DNA from 4 places in the Fictibacillus sp. NPDC058756 genome. Region 2 is predicted to be linked to each of the others. Evidence: riboswitches for the same ligand, from Rfam matches in the RefSeq annotation. Region 2 holds a riboswitch; each other region holds the start of a gene.
What was found. Region 2 has a riboswitch for S-adenosylmethionine ahead of ACFW35_RS15235 (PLP-dependent aspartate aminotransferase family protein). Riboswitches for the same ligand answer to the same signal wherever they lie in the genome.
Positions count from the first base shown of each region.

Region 1 (6,236 bases), 1.2 Mb from region 2:
GATGGATGATTAATGACTTAGAATCTCCCACGTTAGCCAGATGAGAGAAGATACTTACATTTTCAATTAGTTTTTTGCCTTCTTCAACGCCGCCTTTAACACCAAACGTAAGAATAGCTCCCGCCCCTTTAGGCAAGTATTTTTGTGCTAACTCATAATAGGGGCTGCTAGCGAGACCAGCATAATTTACCCAATCTACTGAAGGATGGTTTTCTAAGAACTGTGCTACTTTAAGGGTATTTTCAACATGCCGCTCCAAACGCAATGACAAGGTTTCCAGCCCTTGAATAAACAAAAATGAGTTAAATGGCGAGATGGATGAACCCAAATCACGAAGCAACTGGACACGAGCTTTTAAAATATATGCAAGCGGACCGAATACTTCGGTATAAACGATGCCTTTGTAGCTTGGATCTGGCTCTGTTAAGCCAGGGAACTTACCGTTGTTCCAATCAAATTTGCCTGAATCAACGATTACACCGCCAACAGATGTACCGTGGCCGCCAATGAATTTTGTTGCGGAGTGTACGACAATATCAGCACCATGCTCGATCGGACGACAAAGATAAGGTGTAGCAAGCGTGTTATCAACAATAAGCGGGACACCGGCATCATGAGCAATATTAGCAAGACCTTCGATATCTGCTACATCAATTTTTGGGTTTCCAATTGTTTCAACATACACTGCTTTTGTTTTTTCTGTGATTGCATCTTTAAACGATTGAAGGTTATCGATGTCAGCAAACCGTGTCTCGATCCCGAGTTTTGGCAAAGTCACAGAGAAGAGATTGTACGTTCCGCCATAAAGAGAAGTAGAGGCAACAATTTCATCGCCTGATCCAGCGATATTGAAAATAGCATTCGTAATGGCAGCCTGACCGGAAGCAACAGCTAGTGCCCCCACACCGCCTTCTAATTTTGCAATCGTCTGTTCAAACGCATCTTGTGTTGGGTTCATTAAACGGCTATAGATATTTCCGAATTCTTTTAAAGCAAATAGATTTGCTGCATGTTCAGTACTGTTAAACTGATACGATGTTGTCTGATAAATCGGTACCGCTCGAGCACCTGTAGCAGTATCTACTTTCTGTCCTTCATGCAATGAAATTGTTTCAAACCCGTACTCTCTTTTTTGTTCGCTCATTTTCAAATCTCTCCTTATTGTTTAAATTTTTTTGTCATCCAATATGAATTTCAGATTCAACTTATCCATTAAAAAAGACCTCTTCCAAAAGAAGAGGTCCCGATGATATCACACGATCGAAGTCTCATCTTTCAGAACGTAAGCTGTTCTGCTGAAATTAGCACCATGCATTTCTGCTGGTTGCCGGGCTTCATAGGGTCAGTCCCTCCGCCTCTCTGGATAAGAAGATTGAATATTGAATTAAGGACTATAATACATAGCTAGCAATCAATAGTCAACTGAATTTTTTAAATATTTCGGATTTTTATTTTCTTCATTACTTTTTTTCGGAATGCTTTTTACTGTATAGATAATGCCTACTGCCCAAAATGCTGCAAGAACAAAATAAATGGCAATCATTACATGAGATGACAAACCAATGGTTAAAAACAGTGTCCTAACATTAGTTATGATGATCAGTCCTCCAACTAAAACCCCTAAAATGTGTGCGGGAATTATTCGGACAAGCCATGCTGCAATAGGAGCTGCAACGATACCGCCTGCCATGAGGGCACCAACCCATAGCCATTCAACTTGCTCCCAGCCCAATGAAATAAAGAAACCAGCAGATGCTGAAACAGCTACAGCAAATTCACTCGTATCAACGGAACCTATAACTTTTCTAGTTTTCATATCTTTTGCCATAAGGACAGGTGTTGTTACAGGACCCCATCCACCACCCCCTGTCGCATCCAAAAATCCCGCTAGTAAGCCAAGGGGCATAAGCTGTTTTTTTGAAAAAGAGTTATCAGAGGGTGCCGTCTTTGTTTCTCCAAGTTTATAGAGAAAACGAAACAAAATATAGATTCCAAGAATAATAAGAAATAGAGAAACATAGGGTTTCACAATATCTCCTGGAAGGCTGCTTAAAAAACAAGCTCCTAAAAATGCGCCGATCGAGCCCGGCAGTATTAGACGGAGAACCACCTGTCGATCAACGTTTCCAAATTTGATATGGGATACTCCTGATGCAGCTGTTGTCACAACTTCAGCAAGGTGGACAGAGGCGGAGGCTGCCGCGGGCGCAATCCCCGCTACCAAGAGCAGAGAAGTCGAAGTAACCCCATATGCCATTCCAAGTGAGCCGTCGATCAGCTGTGCCATAAGTCCAATAAGCGCTAGAACTATTAACTTTTTCATCAAAATCCTCCTCAAAATAAAAAGGCCCTTAACAAGTCATGTTAAGAGCCTTCGGTTTTTCCGATCAGCAATGCGGATGAAATTTTAGTTATTACTATATGTTCCAGGAAGACAAATTGTCAACTGCAGGTTTAATTTTTTCAGAAAAAATAAAAATAAAAAAATTAGGGCTTGATATCTGTTTCAGATGTGATATGATTTTTAAAAATTAAACTCTTATCCAGAGTGGTGAAGGGAACTGGCCCGATGAAACCCGGCAACCTGCGATTCGTAAGGTGCTAACTCCAGCAGAATGTTTTTACATTTTGGAAGATAAGGTAATACGTTTACCTCCACTATCTTTCCGAAATGGGAAGGTTTTTTTATTTTATTAGAGATATTTTGTAAAAAAGGGAGGCCAGTGGAGTGGCGAACGAAAAGAGTGAAAACGATTTTCTTCCTCAGCTTCAGAAAATGCTGAGCAACATCAAATTTGGATCCATAACTTTAATTGTGCAAGATGGAAAAGTGATTCAACTCGAAAAAAACGAAAAGGTACGAATTAAATAGCGCTGACTAGAAAACTAGAGGCGGTTTTAACGTAAAGGGCATGTCCCTTAAAACGTTAAAGCCGCTTTTTTGTTGGTCTATTTGTTTTTCATGAAGGAGGTAAAAAATTGCTCACTTATGAAACATGGGATAACAACATCCAAGAGTTTAATAGTAACAACCTTGAGAAAGGTGCATTAGATGTCCTGAAATGGGCGTATGAAATGTATGGCGACGATCTCGTATATGCGTGCAGCTTTGGAATCGAAGGAAGTGTTTTAGTAGATCTTGTTTCCCAGGTCAAACCAGATGCTCAAGTAGTCTTTTTGGATACGCAGCTGCACTTTCAGGAAACATACGAAGTGATTGATGCTGCAAAGAAAAGGTATCCATGGTTGAGAATTAAGCTTAAGACACCCGCCTTATCACTTGAGGAACAGGCAATTAATCATGGTGAAGAGCTTTGGAAGGTAAATTCAAATCAGTGCTGCAGCATTAGAAAAATAATCCCTTTAGAAGAAGAGCTCAACGGCGTAAAAGCATGGCTTTCAGGATTGCGCCGTGAACAGTCGCCTACGAGGAAAAACACGCAGTTTATTAACAAAGATGAGCGTTTCCGCAGTATTAAGATTTGCCCGCTCATTCACTGGACGTGGAAAGACATATGGCGATACGCCCATAAACATAATCTGCCGTATAATACATTGCACGATAATGGGTATCCAAGTATCGGCTGTAAACCTTGCACTAAAGCCGCTATTGACCCCGAAGATATCCGTTCCGGCCGCTGGTCAGGAACTGGGAAACTAGAATGCGGTCTTCATGAAGGCTAAGAAAAATAGGAGGAGAGAAACAATATGGCAACTTTACATGCACACGGAGGAACATTAATTAATCGGTTTAGACCGGATACACCGTATGAGCACATACAAAAAGAAGTTGAACTCGATGCAACAGCACTTAGTGATCTTGAATTAATAGCGATCGGAGCATACAGCCCATTAACCGGTTTTTTAAATAAAGCAGACTATCAATCTGTCGTAGATCGTATCAGGCTGAGTGATGGAACGGTTTGGAGTCTCCCGATTACATTGCCAGTGACCCATGAAACCGCACAATCTCTTAGTACAGGAGAAGATGTTCGGCTCGTGTGTGATGGCGAGACATACGGAATCTTGCAAGTTGAGGATATCTATTTCCCAGATAAGCATATTGAAGCAGAGAAAGTCTATAAAACTTCTGACATAGAACATCCAGGCGTAAAGAAGCTGCTGGAGCGACCAACGATTTATGTAGGCGGGGAAATCACGCTCGTTAAACGCCCTGAAAAAAAATCCTTTAAGAACTACCACCTGGACCCAAGTGAAACTAGAAAGAAGTTTAGCAGTTTGGGATGGAAAACAGTTGTTGGTTTTCAAACAAGAAATCCTGTGCATCGTGCACACGAATACATTCAAAAAACTGCACTAGAAACTGTTGACGGTCTATTTCTAAACCCGCTTGTCGGCGAAACAAAGTCAGATGATATTCCAGCAAATGTGCGCATGGAAAGCTATCACGTACTTGTTGAAAACTATTATCCGAGTGACCGTGTATTCCTTGCTGTATTTCCTGCAGCGATGCGCTATGCCGGACCGCGCGAAGCCATTTTTCACGCACTTGTGAGAAAGAATTATGGCTGCACACATTTTATTGTTGGCCGTGATCATGCTGGTGTAGGCAGTTATTACGGGACGTATGAAGCTCAGGAGATCTTTTCACAGTTTACCGCCGATGAGATCGGTATCACCACACTCTTCTTTGAACACAGCTTCTATTGCACAAAATGTGAGGCCATGGCTTCTTCTAAAACGTGTCCGCATTCGAGTGAACATCATGTGATTTTATCTGGAACGAAAGTAAGAGAACTTCTAAGAAATGGGGAATTGCCTCCAAGTACATTCAGCCGCAAGGAAGTAGTTGAAGTATTGATCGATGGATTAAAACGACATGAAGAAAACCAACTTAAAGGAGGTACAAATGAGCACACTGCACAATACCGTCTGGCACGATAGTTCCATAACAAAAGAAGATCGAAGAAAGCAAAACAATCATTCGAGCTTTGTCCTTTGGTTTACAGGATTGTCCGGATCAGGAAAGTCCACCATTGCTAATGCACTAGCAAAAAAGCTTTATGAACAAAACATCCGAAACTATGTGCTTGACGGTGACAACATCAGAAATGGATTGAACCGTGATCTATCGTTTTCAGATGAAGACAGAACAGAAAACATCCGCAGGATTTCTGAAGTTTCTAAGCTGTTTGTAGATAATGGAACAGTTGTGCTGACAGCATTCATCTCACCATTTATACAAGACCGTGAAAGAGCAAAAGAGATTGTTTCAGAAGAAGAATTCGTCGAGATCTTTGTTTCATGCCCGATCGAAGAATGTGAAAAACGGGACCCGAAAGGACTGTACAGCAAAGCTCGCAAAGGAGAGATTCCTGATTTCACTGGAATCGATTCCCCCTACGAGGAACCGGTGTCTCCTGCTCTTACGATTCAAACAAATGAAAAGAATGTATCTGAGAGTGTAGATGCAATTTTGACTTTTTTGCAAGAGAAAAAACTTATATAAAAGGGACTGATAATATGGCATATGAAAAAGCGTGGGCTGATAATCCTAAGCTCAATAAAACAGAACAAAGGAAGCTCGTAAAAGACGGATTAAAAATATTTGAAGATATCCCTCATTACTCAAAAAACGGATTCGCCTCTATACCGAAAGAAGAGTGGGACAATTTTAAGTGGGCAGGTCTGTACTTACAGCGACCGAAAGAAGATGGATACTTCATGATGAGGGTCAATGTACCATCTGGCATTTTAAGCTACGAACAAGTAAAAGCTCTTGCTCACATATGCAAAGATTATGGAAGAGGCGTGTTTGATATCACGACACGACAGGCTATTCAGTTTCATTGGCTGACCATTGAACAAATCCCGGATATATTTAAACGTTTAGAAGAGGTTGGGCTTTCAAGTGCAGGGGCATGCGGTGATATTACGAGAAATATTATGGGGAATCCGATTGCCGGGATAGATCCTCATGAACTATTTGATACATCAGAGATTGTAAAAGAAGTGTATGAATTCTTTCAGCACAATGAAGATTTTTCTAATCTGCCGAGAAAATATAAGGTGTCCATCAGTTCTAATGTGAATAACAGTGCGCATGCAGAGATTAATTGTGTAGCCTTTACTCCGGCTTATAAAGAAGTTGATGATCAAGAGATTCCTGGTTTTCATATTAAGATTGGCGGTGGTTTATCGTCGCGGCCGTTCTTAGCGCAGCCGCTTGATGTCTTTATAGAACCGCATCAGGTAAAAGAAGTAGCTATTGCGAT
Region 1 covers NZ_JBHYPU010000001.1:1,731,739-1,737,974, forward strand. Annotated here, with positions in the region: gene ACFW35_RS08745 (homocysteine synthase) at 1-1,144, opposite strand, end outside; SAM riboswitch class I at 1,266-1,370, opposite strand; gene ACFW35_RS08750 (sulfite exporter TauE/SafE family protein) at 1,412-2,323, opposite strand; SAM riboswitch class I at 2,537-2,642, shown strand; gene ACFW35_RS08755 (YezD family protein) at 2,729-2,872, shown strand; gene ACFW35_RS08760 (phosphoadenylyl-sulfate reductase) at 2,980-3,684, shown strand; gene sat (sulfate adenylyltransferase) at 3,709-4,905, shown strand; gene cysC (adenylyl-sulfate kinase) at 4,871-5,470, shown strand; gene ACFW35_RS08775 (nitrite/sulfite reductase) at 5,485-6,236, shown strand, end outside.
Region 1: it holds a riboswitch for S-adenosylmethionine, as region 2 does, so the genes downstream of both, ACFW35_RS08755 (YezD family protein) here and ACFW35_RS15235 (PLP-dependent aspartate aminotransferase family protein) in region 2, are expected to answer to the same signal.

Region 2 (6,236 bases):
GCCGTGTGAAGCTGGGAATTCACTACATTCTAGATATGATTGCTGGGATTACCGGCGGTTTATTTTTAAACATGCTAAGCATTAAAACATACAAATTGTTCTTTCGACGCTGAGTTGTTTCAGCGTTTTTTATTTGAAACTTTTTCCATTCAGACAACGTTAAACAAAGTAGAGAGAATAGGGGGAGATATTCATGGGGGCGATGTTAGATATCGTTTTTGCTATTATCATTTCCGGTGGTATCGGAATGGTCATTTATTATTTTTTCAAGAACATAATCGATAAAAAGAAATCCGAACCAGTGTTTGGATTATCTTATAGCGGTGAATATACACAAAAGAACTTTTGGACGAATGAGATTGTTATTTTTGCGATTATTACACAAGGATATAGTTTCTTGAAATTATCATTAATTGTAAACATCATGATGCTTTGTTTGATTTTAATGCTAATTTTTTTGTATTTCACGCAGATTTGGCGTGGTTCGATCGGGAAGAACGGCATTGTTTCTGCGAAACACTTTTATGAGTGGAGACAAGTTGATTCTGTGGAATGGATCACGGGGCTGCAAGCAGAAAATCCAGGATATCCAAGCTGGGGGCTTGTTCGTTTTCACACAGGCAGCCTTTACGTTGAATTTATTATTAAGAAAAAAGCAGAAGAGGAAGTACGGTCATTTGTAGAAGAGAAGATGAACTTCGCAAAAGCGAACTAGGTCAATGGATTTGTTTTTGTTGTAAAAGGGTATTCTGTTTTTTCCCTCGAATAAGTTAAATGTAAAAGGGAAAAGGTGGTTTTAAATATGAAACCATGGATCAAAGCAGGGTTAATCACAGCTGGCGTTATTGTTCTTCTCAGTACATTTTTTATTGGAAACCAAGCAGAAAAAGCGGTAGTACAGCAAGGCAGCTTTGATACGGATTCACTTTATATCGTCAGTGTTTTATTAGGAGCGTCTCTAATCGCTGTCGGGTTAAGGATTAAGGGTAATAAAAGTAAAGCAGCAGCTCCTAAAAACAGTGCAAAATAAGCACTGTTTTTTATCGTTTTTTGTAGGTCATTCCAATCTTTTGTATAATACGAGTAGTTAACTATTAATTGTGTCAGAGGAGACAAACATGAAATACGAAGATTTTAAAGAAATTGTACACGGCAGAAGAAGCGTCCGGAAGTTTACGGATGAAGGTGTTTTAGAGGAAGATCTATACGAAATCATGGATTGTGCCCGGTATGCACCTAGTGACACAAACTCGCAGACGTGGGAATTTATTGTGATCCGTAATAGAGATAAAGTGAAAAAGATTGAAGAAATGACTTGGGATGCCATTCATAAACTTGCGGCAAAAGCAGAAGAGAACGGAAAGACGAAGGAAGCGAAACTGCTGACACGCTCCTTTGGCCCTTATGCTACTGCATTCTCGGGAGCTCCCGTTTTAATCATCTGTTTAGCAACTCCGTATGAATCCAAATTCCGTGATAAAATCTTTGATCCGATCGAGCTTGCAGAAGAGTCCGTTTGGGAAGAAGAAGGCATCAAGAGCAGCTGCCTTGCTATCCAGAACTTAATGCTCGCAGCCCATGCGCGCGGTCTAGGATCATGTCCGATGACGGGTCCTGTTTTATTAGCACAGGACGCCATCCGTGAATTTTTAGATATTCCTGCAAAAAAGCAGATCAATATGGTAATCTCACTCGGCCATCCGCAAGACCAGCCGAAAAAACTGGCTCGAAAAGCAGTTGAAGAGATCGTAACGTATGTAGATTAATATGAAACCGGCTATCTGGGTTAGTTATTGACCTGGAGCAGCCGGTTTTTTGTTGTATAGTGGAGATTGGCGCTCGTTCGCGAGGGTTTTTCCTCGCTGAACGAGCGCCATCCTAACCTTGCTCACGCAACAAGCATGCAGAAAAAAGTGGAAAAAGGATTTTTTTCGACATTTAGCGAATATATGCAGGATAAAAGTATGATGAATAAAGAAAGAGGAACATCTATGAAAGAAACTTTTGATTTAATAGACTTTGCGCTGCAAAAGAGCGGTCTTGAATCTCTTAAAGATACCACTCAGGTTCAATACTTAGGTGAAGGCGCATGGCATCAGGCATATCTTGTTCAGCTGCGTGTTGGAGAAGCAGTTGTTGTACGGTTTCCAAAGGCGGAAGCTTACGGTAAGAAGGTAGAATTTGACGAGGCGGCAGCATTTGCAGAATACGCAGGAACGAAAGCCTATTACGAACTGGCAAACACCGTGAAACCTGGTATCTGTCCGGAGTTTTTTCATTATCATGTTGAAAAAGATAAGACGTTTACCGTTGAATCCTATGCTGGAAAAGCGATAAAACTTGAGAGCTTTACGTTCATGGAAGCATTTCAGGCTGGTGCAGAAATGGGTGAATTTTTCCGAAATATGAACTCTGCCCCGCACAGTTTAAAGGGATTCGGATACTTGAAGTGGAATGGTACAGCTGTTGAAGGACAGTTTCAGTCGAGTGTCACTGATTTTATGAAGGAAGAAAATCAAGAATACTTAAGCGATTTTAGAGAGTTTATCCAAAATAACGATCAGCCGATTCTCCCATCTGCAATGACTCATTTAGAGGAATGCATGAATAACAGGGAGATTGATGAATCACACATTGTACTTACAAACCAGGATACTTCTCCTGAAAATATATTGCTTCATGCAGATGGAAGGGTAAGTCTAATCGACCCCGTTCCGCTTTTATACAGCGGAGATTCTTTAGCTGGTAACTTTTTAAACAATTATCATACACTGTACCCTGCATTTTTTAATGCACCCCGTTATGCGAAACATCAGTTTGACCGTTTTGAAGAAAAGCTGCAAACCATAGCTGACGGATTTATGGAAGGCTATTGCAATGGTGATGCTGCTGTAAGAAGACGGGTCAAACAAGAGGAATTTATTAAACTGACAAGCTTAACTGCTTTTCAGCATAAAGTCTTGCATTCTGACATGACGTTAGAACAGAAAATCCGTTACGGAGAAAAAGCTGCGATCGCCAACAGAATATCTGTACTTCTTAAAAGAATAGAAGAATTTCAATGGGAAGATGAAAAAAGCGGAACGAAGTTGGCATAACGTGCAAAGCATAGGCATATTCTTAATTTGAAAACTGACAGTTGAACCATAAGCTTTTTGTAAGACTTTTAAAAGTTTTCAAAAAACGGTTGACTTTTAAAAACTGAATGGACTATAATCCTATTCAAGAACAAAACAAAAATCATCACGTTAATGTGTTAAAAATAATTTGATATCTCTTATCCAGAGAGGCGGAGGGACTAGGCCCGATGAAGCCCGGCAACCAACAAACCACATTAGGTTTGGAAAGGTGCCAATTCCTACAGATCATTTTTTTGATCTGGCAGATAAGAGGAGGCCAAAACCCTCTTCTTAGGAAGGGGGTTTTTCTTTTTTTCCTCTTCTAAACTTCACAACAACTTCATCTCAAATTTTTATTTTTCATTTTTGAAATTGCATATCGGTTAAGGGAAAAGTTATAACTTTTATCCCTAGTTTTCCTATATATTTTATCGGTATAAAACACAAAAAGGAGAGGTTTATATGACAAAATCTTTTGATGGATACGACATTGACACATTGCTTTTACACGGAGGGCAAGCGCCTGATCCAACAACAGGCTCGCGGGCTGTACCAGTCTACCAAACAACGTCTTATGTTTTTTCGGATACGGACCACGCACAGAGCTTATTTGCTCTTGAAGAGCCAGGGAACATTTACAGCCGAATCGGTAATCCGACAGTTGACGTATTTGAAAAAAGAGTAGCCTTACTTGAAGACGGAGTGGCTGCAGTCGCAACTTCATCAGGTATGTCAGCGATTGCACTCGCCATTTTAAATATTGCAGAAGCGGGTGACGAGATCGTAGCTGCGACAAATCTATATGGCGGCACTTACAATCTATTTTCTATCACTCTACCGAAATACGGTATCAACGTAAAATTTGTTGATGCCGAGGATCCAGAGAATTTCAGAAAAGCGGTAACTCCGAACACGAAAGCGTTCTATGCTGAAACAATCGGTAATCCTAGTTTGAACGTACTTGATATAGAGGCTGTTGCAGAAATTGCACACGAAAACGGAGTGCCGCTTTTAATCGACAATACGTTCGCAACTCCATATGTCACAAAGCCATTAAGCTGGGGAGCAGATATTGTTATTCATTCAGCTACAAAATGGATTGGCGGGCATGGTACAGCAATCGGAGGGGTAGTTGTTGATGGCGGACGCTTCAATTGGAACTCTGAGAAATTCCCAGGATTCACTGAACCGGATCGCAGTTATAACGGTTTGAGATATGCGGTTGATTTTGGAACACTCGCATTCGCTACGAAACTGCGGGTTCAGCTGTTACGAGATTTTGGTGCTTGCTTGAGCCCTCACAATGCATTCCTCCTTTTACAAGGATTAGAAACGCTGCACCTTCGTGTTGAAAAACATGCGAAAAATGCACAGGCAGTTGCAGAGTATCTCGACAAACATCCTGCAGTCGATTGGGTATCATACCCTGGGCTTGAGGCACATCCAAGTCATGAGCTGGCTAAAAAATATTTAAGCAACGGTTTTGGTTCGATCGTGAACTTCGGAATAAAAGGCGGGCGTGATGCTGGGCGTAAAGTGATCAACAACATCTCATTATGGTCACATGTAGCGAACGTTGGTGATGCAAAATCTCTGATCATCCATCCAGCATCTACAACTCATCAGCAATTAAGTGATGAAGAGTTAAAGGCGACCGGAGTTACTGAAGAACTTATCCGTTTATCAATCGGTCTTGAATCAGTAAGAGACTTAACGAACGATCTGGACCGGGCGATTCAAGCAGCAACGGGGATCGGATCGGAAAAAACAGAGATTACGATCAATGATGAAGGTGTGATTCGCTGGGCATTGCAGTCCTCATTATACAGAGCAGTTGAAAACGGCCAGGAGATTCAGCGGCCAAAGACACTTGCAATCGTCGGGTTAAGTTCCAATCCGGCAAGACCTAGCCACAGACTAGCACGAAAAATGCAGCGCCTTGGATATAAGATCGTTCCGGTAAATCCGAGAGAAACGGAAGTGCTCGATGAAAAAGCTTATCCAGATCTAAAGTCCATTCCGTTCCCGATCGATGTGGTTCAAGTGTTTAGAAGTCCTGAAGCAGCTATTGAACTTGCGAAAGAAGCTGCGATCACTCAGCCAAAAGTATTCTGGCTTCAAGAAGGAGTCATCTCACCGGAAGCAGCGAGGATCGCAAAAGAAGCGGGGATCGATGTTGTTCATAACCGTTGTACCTATAAGGAAGCGCAGCGTTTAAGAGGTACGATTGCAACGTATGCGTGTGAAGTATAAAGAGATAAAAAAATAGAGATGAAAAAAGTGGAGGGAAACTGATTATGAAGAATTGGTGGAAAGGAACGCTGCTCGTTAGTTTAGCAGCTGCATTGTTATTAGCGGGCTGTTCGAGCTCAGCAAAAGAAGGAGAAAAACCGGAAAAAATCAGATTGGATTACGCGTTCTATTCGCCAACAAGTCTGGCACTGAAAAAGTTTGGCTGGGCAGAAGAGGCATTTAAAAAAGATGGTATTGAAGTGGAATGGGTGCAAAGTCAGGGAAGCAACAAAGCGCTGGAGTTTCTGAATTCCGATAGTGTGGACTTTGGTTCCACTGCCGGGGCAGCTGCACTTATTGCAAAAGACAAAGGGGCACCGATCGAATCTGTATATATCTATTCACAGCCTGAATGGACAGCATTAGTTGCAAAAGATGGGAGCGCAATTAAGGATGTAAAAGATCTTAAAGGAAAAAAGGTAGCCGCAACATTCGGAACAGATCCTCACATCTTTTTATTACGTTCACTTAGTGAAGCTGGACTTTCAGCAAAAGATGTTCAAATCGTAAACCTTCAGCATGCTGATGGTGCAAACGCTCTAATCAAAGGTCAAGTTGATGCATGGGCAGGACTGGATCCGCACATGGCAAGAACAGAGTTAGAATCTGGAGGAAAGTATATCTACCGAAATCCTGATTTTAATACGTACGGAACGCTGAATGTTCGCTCAGAGTTTGCTAAGAATCATCCGAAGCAAGTGGAACAAGTAATTGAGCTTTATGAAAAAGCAAGAAAATGGACACTGGAAAATCCAGAAGAAGCAGCAAAACTTTTATCTGAAGAGGCGGGGATTAAAGAAGATGTCGCTAAAAAACAACTCGAAC
Region 2 covers NZ_JBHYPU010000001.1:2,963,538-2,969,773, reverse strand. Annotated here, with positions in the region: gene ACFW35_RS15260 (phosphatase PAP2 family protein) at 1-113, shown strand, start outside; gene ACFW35_RS15255 (hypothetical protein) at 194-715, shown strand; gene ACFW35_RS15250 (hypothetical protein) at 803-1,030, shown strand; gene ACFW35_RS15245 (nitroreductase family protein) at 1,119-1,766, shown strand; gene ACFW35_RS15240 (hypothetical protein) at 1,968-3,098, shown strand; SAM riboswitch class I at 3,275-3,392, shown strand; gene ACFW35_RS15235 (PLP-dependent aspartate aminotransferase family protein) at 3,582-5,372, shown strand; gene ACFW35_RS15230 (aliphatic sulfonate ABC transporter substrate-binding protein) at 5,417-6,236, shown strand, end outside.

Region 3 (6,236 bases), 630 kb from region 2:
CGGCACCGAAATCGTATGCAGCATTACAAACATACCGATAGTTGTGAACAAGGCAGTTGTTGGCGTTTACGGAATAAGCAAAAACATAACATGGCAGAAAAATGCAGAAGAAAAGATTGAAAGACTTGCTTTTCATGACTCACTTACGGGCTTGCCGAACCGCAGTCAATTCGAGAAACGGCTTCGTGAATTTGTGGATGAGAACCACCATACCAAGAATAAACTAGCTGTCATGTTTATAGATATTGACCATTTTAAAATTATAAATGAAAGTCTAGGTCACCATATCGGCGATGTCGTATTAAAGCATGTTAGCAAGCAGCTCAGACAGACGATAAAAGGAGATGACCTTTTATGCCGTTTTGCCGGAGATGTGTTCACGCTGATCCTGCCAACACTTGAAAAGCCGGGAGAAGTGATAAACACAGCAAACAGAATTGCAGAAGCACTAAAGATGCCGATCTATTTAGACGGACAGGAATATACCGTAAGTGCATCGATCGGAATAAGCATCTATCCAGATGATAGTATGGATGCAGATGTATTGATAAAAAATGCTGACATTGCTCTTCATAAGGCAAAAGAAAAAGGACGCGGCAAACGTGAGTTTTTCACTGGCGAAATGAACGCATTTACACTTGAACGCCTTAAGCTCGAAGGCTATTTAAGAAAGGCAATTCAAAAAGGAGAGCTTCAGCCTTACTTTCAGCCGCAGCTTTGCATGAAGACGGAAAGAATCACAGGTTTCGAAGCACTTGTACGCTGGAATCACCCGGAACTTGGCCTTGTATCACCGATGCAGTTTGTTCCTCTTGCAGAAGAAATTGGCCTGATAGATGACATTGGAAGATTTGTTCTCTTTGAATCTTGTAAACAGCTGAGACACTGGCACGATGAAGGTGCACACCATCTTTCTATATCTGTTAATGTTTCAGGAAGGCAGTTTCAGAGATTGTCATTCGTATATGAAGTAAAAGAGGCGCTGCAAACGTCAGGTATACCTGCTGAGTGTCTGCATTTGGAGTTAACCGAAAGCACGATGATTCATAATGTGCAATACAGTATAAGTATTATGCAGGAATTAAGAGAACTAGGTGTTAAACTATCGATTGATGATTTTGGCACAGGCTATAGTTCACTTAGCTACTTAAAAGATTTTCCTGTTGATTCGCTTAAAATCGATCAAAGCTTTATCCGCCACTTGAGTGATGACTTTTTCAATACGAGTGATGCCGCCATCATTAAGGCTATTATTATGATGTGTGAAGGTTTGTCGTTAACTACTGTGGCAGAAGGTGTTGAATCGTACGAACAGATGAAGCTTCTTCGTGAATATGGCTGCCATACCGCACAAGGATATATCATCAGTAAACCGATGCCTGCTAATGAAGCACAACTTTTTTTAGATGAATTTTATAAAATGAAAAACAGCACATCCTGACCACGGGGTGTGCTGTTTGTTGTATTAATTGTTTTCCTTCTTAAGCCCAGAAAGAGAATCTTTGTAGTTACCGCTCACAATACCTTTTTCCGTAATGATGGCTGATATATACTCAGCGGGTGTTACGTCAAAAGCAGGGTTGAACACTTTAATGCCTTCAGGTGCAATACGGATACCGTTTAAATGAGTGACTTCTTCTTCAGGACGCTCCTCGATCGGAATATCTTCACCGCTTGCTGTTCCTAGATCTAGAGTAGATAAAGGGCAAGCGACATAAAAGGGAATGCCCAGCGCTTTTGCCTGAAGAGCTAATCCGAATGTTCCGATTTTGTTCGCGGTATCTCCATTCGCCGCAACACGGTCACAGCCCACGATAACGGCTTTTATATTTTTTGTTTTAAGGGTATGTGCTGCCATATTGTCTGTAATGAGCGTTACATCAATATCATTTGCCTGAAGCTCCCAAGCTGTTAAACGAGCCCCTTGGAGGACAGGTCTTGTTTCGTTTGCGTAGACGGAGAGATTCAATCCTCTTTCTTTTGCAAGGTGAAAGGGAGCCAGTGCTGTGCCGTATTTACTCGTGGCGATGGCACCAGCATTACAGATTGTCATTACTGCATCGCCATCCTGTAAAAGTGAAAGAGCATATTCGCCAATCTTGCGGCATGTGTTTTCATCTTCTGTCTGAATGTTGATCGCTTCTTGCTCAATCTTTTCTTTACCATCTTCTACCGAAACGGCCTTTTGCGCCGCGCGAACTACCCGGTCAAGTGCCCAAAATAAGTTAACAGCTGTCGGGCGGGAGGAGGCAAGGTAATCTCGCTGAACTTGCAGCTTTGATAAAAAGGATTCAAAGTTGTTATCCTTCTCGCTGTTGCTCCAAAGCACAAGGCCAAAAGCGGCCGCGATGCCGATTGCAGGTGCACCCCGCACCTTTAGTTTTGAAATAGCATCCCACACATGTTCGATATTTGTTACATTCAAGTATACAGTGTGATGCGGAAGCTGCTGCTGATCTAAGATAAGAAGATGATCCCTGCGATATCGAACAGAAGGGACCCATTTTTCAGCTACGTTCATTGTTTATGCACCTCTAATCCAGTCAGTTAGTTGAGTGATACTCTTAAATTTTCTTTGGTTTTTTATGAGATAGCTTCCTAGTTCAAGCGCTTTTTTCTTATAAAAAAGTTCTATATCTTTTTGTTCAATGGAATCAAGGTCAGCAACATGTGCAAGACCGATCGTTCTTCGTATTACTTCACAGCCAGCAAACCCGATTGTTTCCTGAAAGGTGTGCTGAAGGAAATTTTCAAGAACGCCTTCTGTTTTAGCAAAAGGATCTGATGCTTTTTCGCGCCATAGTTCTGTAAAAGTATTCGTGTATGTCTCCCATGTTTTCTCGATCGTTTGCAGCAGGAAGGACTGTACATTTTCCCGATGGAACGGTTCTTTTGCATGTGCGTTTTGTGAAAGATGATTCAGTGTCAGATTCGCAAAAAAGTGTGCAAGATCAAAACCAGCTGGACCATAGAAAGCAAATTCCGGATCAATCACTTTTGTCGAGTCTTCTTTTACAAAAATACTTCCTGTATGAAGGTCGCCATGCAGCAAAATCTCAGCTCTAGTTAAAAAAGAAAATCTGAGTTGAGCGACTTCACGAAGCAATTCTTGATCTGCCCAAATTTTTTCTGCACCACTTCTCAGTTCAGCAGGAAACTCGTTAGTGTCATGGTCAAAAAATGGATCTGTAAATACTAAGTCCTCTGTAATCTTGCAAAGTTCAGGGTTGGAAAAACGCTTTACCTGTTCTTTTTTATCGAAAGGGTGGAGATAAAAATCACTGGAATAAAAAGCTGTATTTGCTGCGAATGTTCCGATGTCTTTTGCTAGAAGAGGATACATATTTCCTTCAATCAAACCTTTGCGCAATATGACATGGTCTGAAAGATCCTCCATCACTGTTACGGCTAAGTGTGGATCGGAGTAATAAACTTTTGGTACGAGGTGCGGAACGGACTCAGCCTCTTGCAATAAAGCATCACTTTCAATTCTGGCTCGGTCTAAAGTAAGCGGCCAGCTTTCTCCAACTACTTTTGCATAAGGAAGAGCCTGCTTCACGATCAGTGCTTGTTCGGAATCAGGATCTTGTAAACGGAAAACAAGATTTAAGTTGCCATCACCAATCTCTTGAACAACGAGCTCGTTTAGAGAGGCTGTATCAAAAAAGTTCAATGGTTTAATTACATCGAGTACAGTCAGTTCGTTTAATGGTTCATATGCTGATTTTACTTTTGCGGTCATTTTATGTTCCCCCCGGAATGTTTTTAAAAAATAAAAGAGCCTCTTTTCATATTAGAAAAGAGGCCCGGAAAGACAGTTGTCCCGCACCTCTTATCTTAGCAAAACGATTAGTTTTGCTGGAATTAGCACCGTGCCATACGCTGATTTCCTTAAAAATTCAGCGGCTCCCCATATCTTGCGGGCGCCCCATTTCACAATGGTATTACGGTCGGTTGCTGGGTTTCATCGGGCCATTCCCTCCACCTGCTCTTGATAAGAGACCAATTATTCAGTTCGTTAAAGCGAAATAATATTCGCGCAATTCATAATCGTTATACTACAATGTTTGGAAACGATTTGTCAAACTTTTTTTTGGTAGCTGTTCTCGTAAAGCTTATTGAAAGTGTTGATTTCCACTCCAGGTGCTCGCTTTCCGCGGGGCGTGCGGTTAGCATCCCCTGCGCTTGCACTAGTGGGGTTTCACTTAGTAAAGATCTACACGGCGGTCATTAAAAACAGGAACCTTCGCCCGAACTTCATCAACCAATTCAGGAGAGATCTCAGCAGAAAGAATTTTTTCTTCAGAAACGGAGGCTTCTGCCACAATATCGCCCCAAGGATCGATGATCATAGACTGACCGGCGAATGTATTTTTCGGATCGCTTCCAACACGATTGCAAGCTACAACATAACACTGATTTTCAATAGCCCTGGCAATCAAAAGAGCACGCCAGTGAGTCTGTCGCTGGATTGGCCATTGAGCAGGAACAAATAAAATTTTTGCCCCTTTTATAAAAGGCATGCGTATCCATTCAGGAAAACGGATATCATAGCAGATCGCAGCTGAAGACAATATCCCATCAACAGTGAAAATACCGTTTTCTTTGCCAGGAGCAATATATTTTTCTTCTTCCATAAGCGTAATAAGGTGTGCCTTGGAATACGTTCCGATATGCGAACCTTTTCTGTCAAAGCTTAGCATTGTATTATAAACGTCATTACCTTTCCGAAACGCCACAGATCCGCCAACGATATTAATTTCGAACTCTTTAGCAAGGGAACTGAGCCATTTTTTTGCTTTTTCCCCATTTTCATCACTGATCTCGTCAAGGCGCGTCAGGTCATACCCTGTATCCCAAAGTTCAGGAAGCACTATGGTGTCGGGCTTGTGATGACGAACTGCCTCACGAATTTTTTTCTCAATGTGTTCCATGTTTTTTCCAGGATTTCCAAATTGGACATCGACTTGTATACATGCAATTTTCACAAAAACACTCCTATCTGCCAAAAAAAGTCTTTACAGAATTTCCTTAAGCGTATAACATAACTGATTAGAATTTCAAGAACATTCAAATAAGACTGGAAGTGATCGTTTGAAACGTTTTGAACAGGCAGAGGTCATGGGGAAACTGCCGGAACAATTTTTCGCTAAACTTGTAAAAAAAGTATCACATTATGTGGATCAAGGCTATGATGTTATTAATCTTGGACAAGGGAACCCGGATCAGCCCACTCCAAATCATATTGTTGATGCGTTAAAAGAAGGGGCAGACAATCCTGCATATCACAAATACTCGCCGTTTCGCGGACATTCCTTTTTAAAGCAGGCTGCAGCCGATTTTTATAAAAGAGAATACGGAGTTACGCTGGATCCGGAAAAAGAAGTAGCAGTATTGTTCGGAGGTAAAACGGGTTTAGTAGAGTTATCTCAGTGCTATTTAAATTCTGGAAATATTGCTCTTGTTCCAGATCCCGGATATCCTGATTACTGGTCAGGAATCGCAATGGCTGGGGCGAAGATGGAGACGATGCCTCTCTTAGCAGAGAATGCTTTTTTGCCTGATTATGATCGTTTAGAGGAAAATGTACTGCAAGAAGCTAAACTTATGTTCTTAAACTATCCGAACAATCCGACAGCAGGTGTCGCTACGAAGGATTTTTTTGAAGAGACCGTTGAACTTGCAAAAAAGCATGATATTTTAGTGTGCCATGATTTTGCGTATGGTGCTATTGGATTTGAAGGCAAAAAGCCTGTCAGCTTTTTAGAGGTTGATGGAGCGAAAGAAGTTGGAATAGAAATCTATACACTGTCCAAAACATACAACATGGCTGGCTGGCGTGTCGGTTTCGCAGTCGGAAATGAGCAAGTCATTGAATCTATCAACCTTCTTCAAGACCATTTTTATGTCAGTCTATTTGGAGCCGTGCAGCATGCAGCGGCCGCAGCACTCAATGAATCCCAGGAATGCGTGGATGAGCTGGTAGCGACATATGAAAAGAGGCGCAACGCTTTTATAGGCAGGTTAAAAGATAACGGGTGGAACGTTCAAGCTCCCAAAGGATCGTTCTTCTGCTGGCTGCCAGTTCCTGAGGGATACACGTCAGAAACGTTTGCGGATCATTTATTAGAGAAAGCGCATGTTGTTGTTGCACCAGGTATCGGATTTGGAAAAGAAGGAGACAAATATGTACGTGCTGGATTGCTTACTTCAGAAGATAGGCTGATTGAAGCAGC
Region 3 covers NZ_JBHYPU010000001.1:2,329,372-2,335,607, reverse strand. Annotated here, with positions in the region: gene ACFW35_RS11765 (EAL domain-containing protein) at 1-1,441, shown strand, start outside; gene mtnA (S-methyl-5-thioribose-1-phosphate isomerase) at 1,466-2,521, opposite strand; gene mtnK (S-methyl-5-thioribose kinase) at 2,525-3,742, opposite strand; SAM riboswitch class I at 3,830-4,001, opposite strand; gene ACFW35_RS11750 (carbon-nitrogen family hydrolase) at 4,206-4,988, opposite strand; gene ACFW35_RS11745 (pyridoxal phosphate-dependent aminotransferase) at 5,095-6,236, shown strand, end outside.
Region 3: it holds a riboswitch for S-adenosylmethionine, as region 2 does, so the genes downstream of both, mtnK (S-methyl-5-thioribose kinase) here and ACFW35_RS15235 (PLP-dependent aspartate aminotransferase family protein) in region 2, are expected to answer to the same signal.

Region 4 (6,236 bases), 2.9 Mb from region 2:
TTGTTCGCGGTCAGTTAGAAGACTTGGCTAAAACTAGAAATGTATCCTTAGATAAAGTGCTCGAAGAAGTAATTTATCCGTTGGTTCCGCAAAAACGTCTTATGGAAGTAAGCGAAATTGCAACTATGCAATGTTCTTATCAAGTGACAAAGCGAAAAGCGTTACTGGACAAGCGATCGTTATCGATGGTGGATATACAGCTCAATAAATAATAAATGATAAAAACCTTAGCTTATAAAAGCTAAGGTTTTTATGTCTTGTTTTATTAGGGAATCTGCCGGCACTCTGGCTAGAATACGGGCTGGAAAGAACTCCCGTGGAGATGAGCAGACTCTTAGCTGTAACTATAAATCTCAACTTCACTCATCAACCCATGTGTATTGCCTTCAGAATCTTTAAAGAATACCATCCATGATTCGGTATTTTTCATTTTTGCCACGACATGAGGTGAATCTATAAAAGTTACACCTTTTTCTTTAAGGCTTTCATACGCTTGTTTGATGTGTTCCACTTGAAAATAAATGACAGAGCTAGAATGGGCAAACTCCTCTTTCTCAGGAAGACTTAAAAGAATTCTAATCCCCTTACAATCGAAAAATGCCATTGATTCTGTCCGAAATAATAGTTTTAGACCTAAGATATCCTCATAAAAATGAATAGAACGTTCTATATCATGAACCGGCACTGCAATCTGTCCAACTTTTTGAATACGATCAGTTTGAATAGTCATTAATAACCTCTCCTTCATTGTTTTCTCCTTCATGATAAGCAATTATAAAAATTAATTCTTATCCAATATCACCTTTTTTCGATATTGAAGGGGAGAGAGGCCAACATGCTGTTTGAACAATTTACTAAATGAAACAGGATTTTTCAAACCAATTTCAAACGTAATATCCGTAATCGAGTATTCTAGATTCTTTAACAGAGAAATCGATTTAGCCATTCTTAACTCTGTGATGTGCTGAAAAGGTGTTTTCTTAAAGATCGTTGAGTAATTTCTTAAAAGATGATTAGGTGATAAGCATGCCACTGCCGCAATCTCCTCCAATGAGATCTGTTTATCATAAAATGCTCTAATATATTCATGGGCAATGTTAATTCTCTTATAAATTTCTTCACGAGTAGACATACGAATGGCATCTAACATATCGACTTCACGTAAAGTCTTTATTTGATCCCTTAGGATAGATTGCATAACAAGATGAAAATATTCATCCAGCAAGGCTGAATCATTTTTGTATTCGCTAGCTCTATGTTTTAAATGATTCAGTTGGTAAGCGAGCGTTTTCCTTTTTTGATATGTTTTATCAAAAAAGGAAGCAGGAGTACTTGTTTTAAATGGATCATCTAATAATCGGCTCGAAGAATCTGACATATTTCGTAAAACATCCCCTGCAAATTCCTCTTGAAAAAAAACACAAAAAGATTCAACATCATTGTATTGGTCAATTGTGATGGTATATGGGCCTTCATTAAGGAGTAGATAACTGCCTTCTTCTACAGCAAAGTAACCTTTATTTGTTTTGTAATGAGCTTTGCCGAATGAAAAGGTTTTAATAGAGAGAAGCCCATTACCTTCCCAATGAAATTGATTACTCTTTGCATGGAGTATGTAGTTCGATGCATTATTATCAGCCATTTTAATTTCCCCTAAATAGAGTTTTGTAAGGAAAATTATACCTTATACATGTTAGGTATAAGGTGTTTTTTTAATAATGTTCCACATGAAACAATAAAAAAATAGAAGGTGATTTTATACAGTAAACCTTTAAGATTAATCATATTTAACCCCAGGCCATTTTTCTTTTAAGGGAATTCATCAGCTCAGGACTTGGATTTAAATTTGATTGAACAATTTCTTTTGTTGTTAAAGCTATCCATTGACTCAATGACACATCAGCAAAGCGGTCGCTCTTAAACATTCTAGAAACCAAAGGCTCTAATTACCTGTATTTTGAACGTAATGACCGAATGCGAAAGGAACATAACCCACATCACCTGCTCTTACATCGAATGTCCTCGCTGTTCCATTCCCGGCAAAAGCCGTCATTCTCGCTTTACCTGCTAAATATATTGCCACTCATCATTATTAGGCTGCCAATGCAGCTCTCTCATACCGTCAGGCTTTATTTCTACTAATGCTGCAGCTATTTTTTGAGAGATAGGAAAATTTTCTGTCAGTTGACAGATCTATTCAAGTATTTATATATGTTCCTCCTGCGATAGTGCTGCATCTGCCAAAGTGTAAACGATCGCATCATCTGTCGGAGGATTATGAAGTCCTGCACGCACATCACGAAAATGTCTTTGCAGCGGATTTGAAGCGGAAAGACTCCTTGCCCCGACGATTCTCATCGCTAAATCAACTACTTTGTTCGCACTGTTCGTCGCAATATGCTTAACAGCAGCAAGCTCTGAAGCCATATTTGTCCGCTGCTCTGGCTGTTCGACCCATTTTCGTGCTACAGCATATAACACCTGACGTGCATTAAAAAGTTCCAGTTCAATCTTTCCAATTTTTCTTCTTACTTCCGGGACATCTTTTATTGGACCTGGTAAAGTACTCGGACTGTATTCTGAAGCGAATTTTATCGCATAATCCTTTGCGGCGGCGGCAATCCCAATATAAACGGCAGGTACTTGAAGATACCATCCTCTTGCTGTGGCTGAACGGCTATCTTCTACAAATAAGAGGTCTTCTTCATCAACAAGTACATCTTCTAGTACAAGGTCATCACTTTTGGTGCCTTTCATAGATATGCTGTCCCACGTTTCTTTTACAGAGACACCTTCTCGTTTATGATCAACTAAAATAAACCCCTTTTTACCGGTGTGATTAAGGTCTGCTGTAATGATGGAATAATCGAGAGCTTCAGCCATAGAAGTAAATGCTTTATTTCCGTTCAATCGCCAGCCGTTTTCTTCTTTTATTGCAGTTGTGCCAGGAGTTCCGCCTCTTGAAGGACTTCCTGTAGCTCGTTCTGTCTGAGCTAAATTGAAGAGTAATTTTTCCTGAACAATTAACGAGCTGACTTTTTCAAAAGCTGAACCTTGCCAATGCCAGTTTTCAGCAGTTTCAAGCATCACACCTAAGTGCCACCCCAAAGATAGAGCAGTAGGGGCATCGCCTTGAGCTATAATTTCTTGCACCTGTAAATATTCAAGAAGGTTGAGGCCTTTGCCGCCATACTCTTTTGGTATAGTCAGAGAAAGGAAGTTCATTTTTTTTAGATCTGCGAAATTCTCGTAAGGGAAAGTACCTTCTGCATCAATCGCATCGGCTCTTGTGCTGAAAATTTCTTTTAGTTCTTCAGCTTGTTTTAAAATCTCTTCAATGTTTGTTTGTTTCTTATCATGCTCTGCTTCAACATAAGTTTTTGTCACGAATTTTTCCCCCTGCAATTATTTTTTCAGAGGACATAAAAAAATCCTCCTTTCAAAATGACGAAAGAGGACATTGTTAAAGAACTCTTTCTCATCTCTCAGACACTAGCATGTCTGCTGGAATTAGCACCTTTCTTATCTAATAAAGATAAGCGGTTGCTGCAGGATCTTAGGACCAGTTCCTCCCCTGACTCGTGATAAGAATAATAGATTATAAATATTAATTGTCATCACTATAAGATACCAGGTAGCATATTGTCAACGAAAAACTGAAAACTTAAAATTTTTATATTATTTTGGGAAAGTGCGTTGACAGACTATTTTTATTCCTGTATATTCTGTTGATAAATTGAATACTATCGATTTCTTATCGAGAGAGGTGGAGGGACTGGCCCTTTGAAGCCTCGGCAACAACTATTTTTAGAACTGTGCCAATTCCAGCAAGCTTACAAGCTTGATAGATAAGGAGAGATCAAATGCGTTTTTTCCATTTCACGTATTTTATTAACCTCTTCTTATTCATGAAGTGGTTTTTATTTTTTCTCTTGGGAGCGGTACAAAAAATTCATACGTTACGGAGGAAATCATTTTGAGTAAAGAAATTTTGTTAAACGCATTTGAGATGACAAGTGCCATGCATAACTCTCATGGACTTTGGAAGCACCCGGAAAATAAACGGCATAAGGGTTATAAAGACTTAGATTATTGGATTGAATATGCCAAGCTGCTGGAGAAAGGGAAGTTTGATGCCATATTTTTTGCAGATGTTCTAGGTGTCTATGACGTTTATCAAAAGAGTAAAGCCCCTTCAATCAGGGATGGACTGCAGGTTCCGTTAAATGATCCCGCTCTGCTTATCTCAGCGATGGCTAGTGTAACTGAAAATTTATCGTTTGCAATTACGGTTAGTACCACATATGAACAGCCTTTTGGAAATGCACGCCGTTTTTCTACACTCGATCATTTAACGAAAGGAAGGATTGCCTGGAATGTCGTTACTTCCTATCTTCCTAATGCAGCCAGAAATTTTGGCCTGGAGGATATGATTAAACACGATGAGCGTTATAACATTGCTGATGAGTATCTAGAAGTGTCTTATAAGCTCTGGGAAAACAGCTGGGAAGATGGTGCGGTTGTTGAAGATATCGGGACGGACACTCTGGTCGATCCTGAAAAAGTACATGAGATCAACCACGAAGGACAGTATTTTAAAGTGGAGGGACCTCATTTAAGCGAGCCATCCCTGCAAAGAACACCTGTTATTTATCAGGCAGGCACCTCAGAAAGAGGGCGTGATTTTGCCGCAAAACATGCTGAGTGTATTTTTGTAGGAGGTCCGACAGCAAAAAGGATTCGTTTCTATGCAGATGATATTAGAGAGCGAGCAAAAAAACATGGACGGAACCCTGAGAATATTAAAATCTTTTCTTTCCTAAACGTTGTTGTTGGAGAAACTACAGAGGAAGCAGAGCGGAAGTTTGAGGAATATTCAAAGGTTTGGAGCTCTGATGCAGCAAAAGCACAGTATGGGGCAAGCGGATATGATATTGCTGAATACGAAGAGCTTGATCCAGACCTTCCATTTGAATATACAAAGTCTACAGAAGGCGGTCATTACAAGGCTGCCACACTTACAAAGGATGCACCTAAAAAACTTACTGTAGGAGAAGTGTTGAACCGGTTTGAGTCACCTGACAGGGGAAGCTATATTGTTGGCAGCCCAGAACAAGTAGCAGACGGGATTCAAGCTCAGTTTGAGGGCTCTGGTGTTGATGGATTTAACTTAAATCACCTTGTAACTCCGGGTGATCTGGAAGCTTTTGTGGAACTGGTCGTACCGGTCCTTCAAGAAAGAGGACTGTATAAAAAAGAGTACAGCAAAGGAACGTTGAGGGAAAAATTATTTCCGCATGGAGAGAGCTTATTGCCAAGTGACCATCCAGCAGCAAAGTATCGAAGAGTTCTAGCGGAAACTAACCAATAGAAAAGGAGTGGAGAGAGGAATGAAAAAAATAACTCGTTTAATCATAGGGCTCACAGCCATCATTGCTTTAGCTGGATGTGGAGCTTCAGGAGAAGGGGAAAAGAAAGATATTACACTCGGAGCTACCGTTCCATATAGCGATATGCTTGAAAAAGGAGTAAAGCCATATTTAGAGAAAAAGGGATACAAAGTCGAGGTTAAGGAATTCAATGATTATGTACAGCCGAATATATCACTTAAGAGCGGTTCGCTGGATGCAAATTTGTTTCAGCATAAGGTGTATATGGACGCTTTTTCAAAAGAAAATAATATGAAATTATCAAGTGTAGTGACGGTTCCAACAGCACCTATCGGCATATACTCCAACAAATTTAAATCGCTTGAAGAAATTAAGCCTGGGAGCACGGTCGCACTAGCAAATGATCCAACAAATCTAGCTCGCGGTTTAACGATTTTAAGAGATAACGGATTAATTGAGATTGATGATAAAGCAGATCCGTTGCGCGTATCAGAAAAAGACGTTACAAAAAATCCGAAGAAGCTTAAATTTCAGCCAGTAGAGGCGGCTCAAACTCCCCGAACATTAGAATCTGTTGATTTAGCAGCGGTCAATGGAAACTTTGCGATCTCATCAGGTTTAAACTTAGAGGACGCAATTGTAAAGGATAAGCTTCCAGAAGAAATCATTAATCGAATCGTTGTTTTAGAAGAAGATAAGAATTCAAAGTTGGCTAAAGATCTTAAAGCAGCTGTTGAATCTGAAGAATTTAAAAAAGTAATCAATAGAGAGTTTGAACAATTCCATAAACCTGAATGGATGAATAAGAAAACTGCTTCAAAATGAGTTTACTATAAATTTTTTTTA
Region 4 covers NZ_JBHYPU010000001.1:62,492-68,727, forward strand. Annotated here, with positions in the region: partial or broken gene ACFW35_RS00315 (SDR family oxidoreductase) at 1-208, shown strand, start outside; gene ACFW35_RS00320 (VOC family protein) at 335-724, opposite strand; gene ACFW35_RS00325 (helix-turn-helix domain-containing protein) at 782-1,642, opposite strand; partial or broken gene ACFW35_RS00330 (cupin domain-containing protein) at 1,778-2,181, opposite strand; gene ACFW35_RS00335 (acyl-CoA dehydrogenase family protein) at 2,206-3,387, opposite strand; SAM riboswitch class I at 3,476-3,591, opposite strand; SAM riboswitch class I at 3,752-3,855, shown strand; gene ACFW35_RS00340 (LLM class flavin-dependent oxidoreductase) at 3,977-5,371, shown strand; gene ACFW35_RS00345 (MetQ/NlpA family ABC transporter substrate-binding protein) at 5,391-6,215, shown strand.
Region 4: it holds a riboswitch for S-adenosylmethionine, as region 2 does, so the genes downstream of both, ACFW35_RS00340 (LLM class flavin-dependent oxidoreductase) here and ACFW35_RS15235 (PLP-dependent aspartate aminotransferase family protein) in region 2, are expected to answer to the same signal.